2 regions of the Vreelandella sulfidaeris Esulfide1 genome follow, and region 1 is predicted to be linked to the other one. Evidence: predicted binding sites of a transcription regulator. Region 1 holds the regulator's gene; the other holds the start of a gene.
The links. The regulator sigma-54, encoded in region 1, starts transcription at its own class of promoters, with help from an activator protein. The targets are predictions, from matches to a motif close to TGGCACNNNNNTTGCTNT.

Region 1 (2,179 bases):
CAAAGAGCTTAACCGCAGCGATCGGGAACAGCGCTTAGAGGCTTTGCTGGAAGACTTTCATATCACGCATATTCGCGACAATTTAGGCATGAGCCTATCGGGCGGGGAAAGAAGGCGCGTGGAAATCGCACGCTCACTAGCGACAGAGCCTGCCTTTATTTTGCTTGATGAACCTTTTGCTGGCGTAGACCCCATTTCGGTAGGCGAGATAAAAACCATCATCCGTGCGCTAAAGCAGCGCCATATTGGTGTGCTAATTACTGATCACAATGTGCGTGAAACGCTCGATATTTGTGATATCGCCTATATCGTGGGTGATGGTCAAATCATCGCTAGCGGCTCTCCAGATGCCATTCTCACAAACCAGAAGGTGAGAGACGTTTATTTGGGTGCTGACTTTCGTCTGTAAGGCTTTTCTTAATTCTGACGCTTATTTTTGGCCTATAAATAGTGCTCTACAATGACTTTACCACCAATGGCATGCTTATTGCACTTGCACCTGGTCCTCACTCGCACTAGGGTGGAGGATTCTGAATAACGAGTGGTTCTCAGATGGTCATGAAAGCTTCTCTACAACTGCGTATCGGCACACAGCTGACCATGACACCTCAGCTGCAGCAGGCCATCGCCCTGTTACAGCTATCAACGCTGGACCTTCGTCAAGAAATTCAGCAGGCCTTAGACGCCAACCCCCTGTTGGAACAGGAAGATGAATTTAGCGAACAGGCCGTCAGCGAGCCTAAAGAAGAAGAGTGGTCCGAGAGTATTCCCACCGAATTATCAGTAGATAGCGATTGGTCAGATACCTACCAGGATATCGGAAGTCACGGCGCCAGCAGTAGTGAAGGGCCCGACTTTGAGCGTCAGGCTGCCGGCCAGAGCCTTCATGGGCACTTGCTATGGCAACTGGCGATGACCGATTTTGGCGAGCGTGAACAGCAGGTTGCGGAGAGCTTAATCGATGCGCTAGACGCTAACGGCTATTTAACCCAACCGCTCAATGACATCCGTGAAGGGCTTCGCGCTCAAGGCATTGACGGACTTAGCCAGCGCGAGGTAGAAACCATCTTGCTCAAGCTCCAGCAGTTTGAGCCAACGGGTATCTTTGCCCGCGACCTGCGTGAATGCCTAATGCTGCAGCTAGCGGCCCTTCCTGATGATACCCCGCTACTGGTCCCCGCCCGCCGCTTAGTGCGACAGTTTCTTGAAGCGTTGGGCAAAGATGACATGCGCTTGCTAAAACGCCGACTGGGGCTTGATGATGATCAGTTGGCGGATGTCATTTTGCTAATACGCAGTCTTGATCCACGCCCAGGCAGCGCCTATGGCGATACCGACGACAGCTACGTAACGCCGGATCTCGTCGTACGCCATGACCATGAAGGCTGGCATTTAGAACTCAACCCCGAGGCGCTGCCACGGCTGCGGATACAACCTGACTATGCCAGCTTGATAAAGCGTGCAGACAAAAGTCAGGACAACCAGTTTCTTAAAGAGCATCTTCAGGAAGCTCGCTGGCTGATTAAGAGTCTTTCAAGCCGCAACGATACGCTGCTACGTGTTGGCCGTGAAATTATCACCCGACAAATTGGCTTTTTAGAGCATGGCGAAGAAGCGATGAAACCTTTAATACTCGCCGATATCGCCGAAGCCGTGGAAATGCACGAGTCGACTATTTCACGGGTAACTACTCAGAAATATATCCATACACCGCGGGGCGTTTTTGAGCTCAAATATTTTTTCTCGAGCCAGGTAAGTGGGCAGGATGGCGATAGCCACTCCAGTACGGCTATCCGCGCACGGCTCAAGAAACTGATCCAAGAAGAGCCGCCTGGCAAGCCGCTTTCGGATAGCCGCTTAGTCACGCTCTTAGATGAGGGGGGCATCCAGGTGGCACGTCGCACGGTGGCCAAATACCGCGAAGCGATGGGCATTCCCTCCTCCAGTGAACGGCGCCGTTTGCGCTAGCACTCGTCACCCTCTCAGGGAAACTCTCGACAAGGGCTTTGCAACGCGGCAAAAAGGGTTACAATCGAAGTACAGTCCGATGGATAAGGAGTACGTCAATGCAAGTTAATATCACTGGTCATCACGTAGAACTGACCGACGCCTTGCGTGACTATGTCAACGAAAAGCTTGAACGTGTAGAGCGCCATTACGACAATATAACCACGGTGCA
Region 2 (2,179 bases), 2.1 Mb from region 1:
GACGCCTTTTTGGGTAACACCGGAGCGGGATACCAACACGCTAATGCCCATTTGTGCCACTTTGAGTACCATCTCAGACGTCAGCCGTCCGGTGGTGTAGAAAATATCCGCATCGGCACTGTCGGCTTGTTGTAACCATTGGCGCCCTGCCAGGGTATCCACCGCGTTGTGCCGGCCTACGTCCTCGACAAAGTCGAGCACGTCGGTTTGGCGGCAAAGCGCGCAGCCGTGAACAGCACCCGCGCTACGGTAGGTCTCATTATAGGCATTAAGGTTTTGCAGCAGTTGATAGAGAGTAGACTGTGCCAGTTGCGTATCGGGGAGCACCGTGAGGGCGGTTTGATCCAATAGCTTGCCAAATACGGTGCCCTGACCACAGCCGGTGGTAACTGTACGCGTGCTTAACCGTGCTTCTAGATCTTCGGGTAAGTGGCGTGTAATCACGACCGCGGCTTCTACCTCCCAGTCAACCTGCACGGCGGCTAAATCTTCGGCGGCACGGAGCAGCCCCTGATTGCGTAGATAACCCACTACCAGCGCTTCGGGGTCATCACCCAGCGTCATTAAAGTGACGATTTCACGCTTGTTGAGGTAAACCGTCAACGCCCGCTCAGCGGCAATCGCCTGCTGGCGCGCATCGCCATATTCATCAACGATGCTGATCTCGGTAGTGGCCGGTAAGCGGGCTCGGCTTAACTGAAGGGCGGGCATCCGCAATCCTCGCTGCTAAAATGAAAGCATCTGTCTCTTACACTGACTCTGACTATTGTATCTGAGTGAAAATACCTGAGTAAAAAAGTCGGAGTTGACGATGATGGCGCCGGGAATGCTTACTTGTCTACCCATTCAAGCGCTATCCTTTTAAGTACTGTTTTCTCTAAGCGCTATTTTCTCTAAGTGCTATTTTTTTCACATGCATCCATGCACGGTTCAGGGTTTCTAAAAATATGAGCGATAACCTACGCCCCATCAGTATTACCTTGGTGGCTGAGCCCAAGCAGGTGAAGCGTTTTACGCTGACGCAGTGGCGCATTGCTGAGCTTGCGCTTGGCGACCATGGGGCTGATGTGCTTAATCTTCAGCTTTCAATGACCGAGCGTGCTGCCTACCGTTTCAATCTAACGTCTACTACGCCGCGGTTATTCGTTCGGGCGGGCTTTACAGGGCAAACGCCAAAGCCGGATGCGATTACTGCCAGTCAGGACGTCGCGGCCGGCTGGCTGGATGGCGAGCAACAAGTGCTGGAAGCCGCCATGCCAATGGCCATTCAGGTCTGGCTTGAGAGCTACCTGGCGCGCCACGGGGAGGCGCCGATGGAAATGCGCAAGAAAAAACGCAAAGGGGCTGGGCGTGCCAAAGAGGCACCCACCAAGGAGCAGCCGAAATGAGCCGCCTGGAACGCTGGTCGCGACTAAAGCGTAATGCTCAAAAAGAAGAGGACGCCTCGCCAGCCACTTCAACTGTTTCAGAGCCAGTTGATGAAACGTCCACTGAACCCAATGCTTCGATTTACAAGGAAAGCGAACAGACTTACAAGGCAGAAGAACCACTTTCACCAACACCAGAGCGAGAAATTGAGCCCGGCAGTCTCGACCACACTTTGCCGGACCCCGAGACGCTGGAGGCGGGCAGCGACTTCAGCGCGTACATGGTGCCGGGCGTGAGCGGTCCTTTGCGTCGGCAAGCATTGAAACGCCTGTGGGCCACAGGTAATTACAATGTGCGCGACGGCTTGGACGATTACGACGCCGATTATAATAAACTTCTGAAGCCCATGGCGTCGGAGCTTGCCAGTAAACTGCGTCGCTGGACTCATAAAGTTGAAGAAACGGTCGATAAGCAAGTAGAGGATACCCAACCCGAGACCCAGAAAGACGTCGTCGCTAGCGAGCAAACAAAGGGACAGTCGGGTGAATTAGAGGATGAGCCATCAACGTTGCGCGCTAACAGTGCCAACGTTGTAAAAAATAACTCAGTAGACGACCAGTCTGATTCTCTAACTGATGCTCAGAAGAAAACATGAGAATTTTGTTTAGTATTATTAATCAGTGCTTTACTTATTCTTCGGACTAAAAGCGTTGGTGACGTTAAAAGTAATTAGGTTGGCAAATGTCGCATTTCGCCATAGGCTGAACTTAGCGTCAATGCATTGTTATGCCATAATAGTTAAATTATATAA

Region 2: the regulator sigma-54 is predicted to act here: its motif matches at 816-833, upstream of ACW44H_RS17165 (DUF3305 domain-containing protein).

The regions. Positions count from the first base shown of each region.
Region 1 is NZ_CM133364.1:1,541,220-1,543,398, reverse strand. It holds gene lptB (LPS export ABC transporter ATP-binding protein) at 1-409, shown strand, start outside; gene ACW44H_RS07060 (RNA polymerase factor sigma-54) at 553-1,968, shown strand; gene hpf (ribosome hibernation-promoting factor, HPF/YfiA family) at 2,067-2,179, shown strand, end outside.
Region 2 is NZ_CM133364.1:3,687,161-3,689,339, reverse strand. It holds gene ACW44H_RS17170 (formate dehydrogenase accessory sulfurtransferase FdhD) at 1-711, opposite strand, end outside; gene ACW44H_RS17165 (DUF3305 domain-containing protein) at 948-1,388, shown strand; gene ACW44H_RS17160 (DUF3306 domain-containing protein) at 1,385-2,023, shown strand.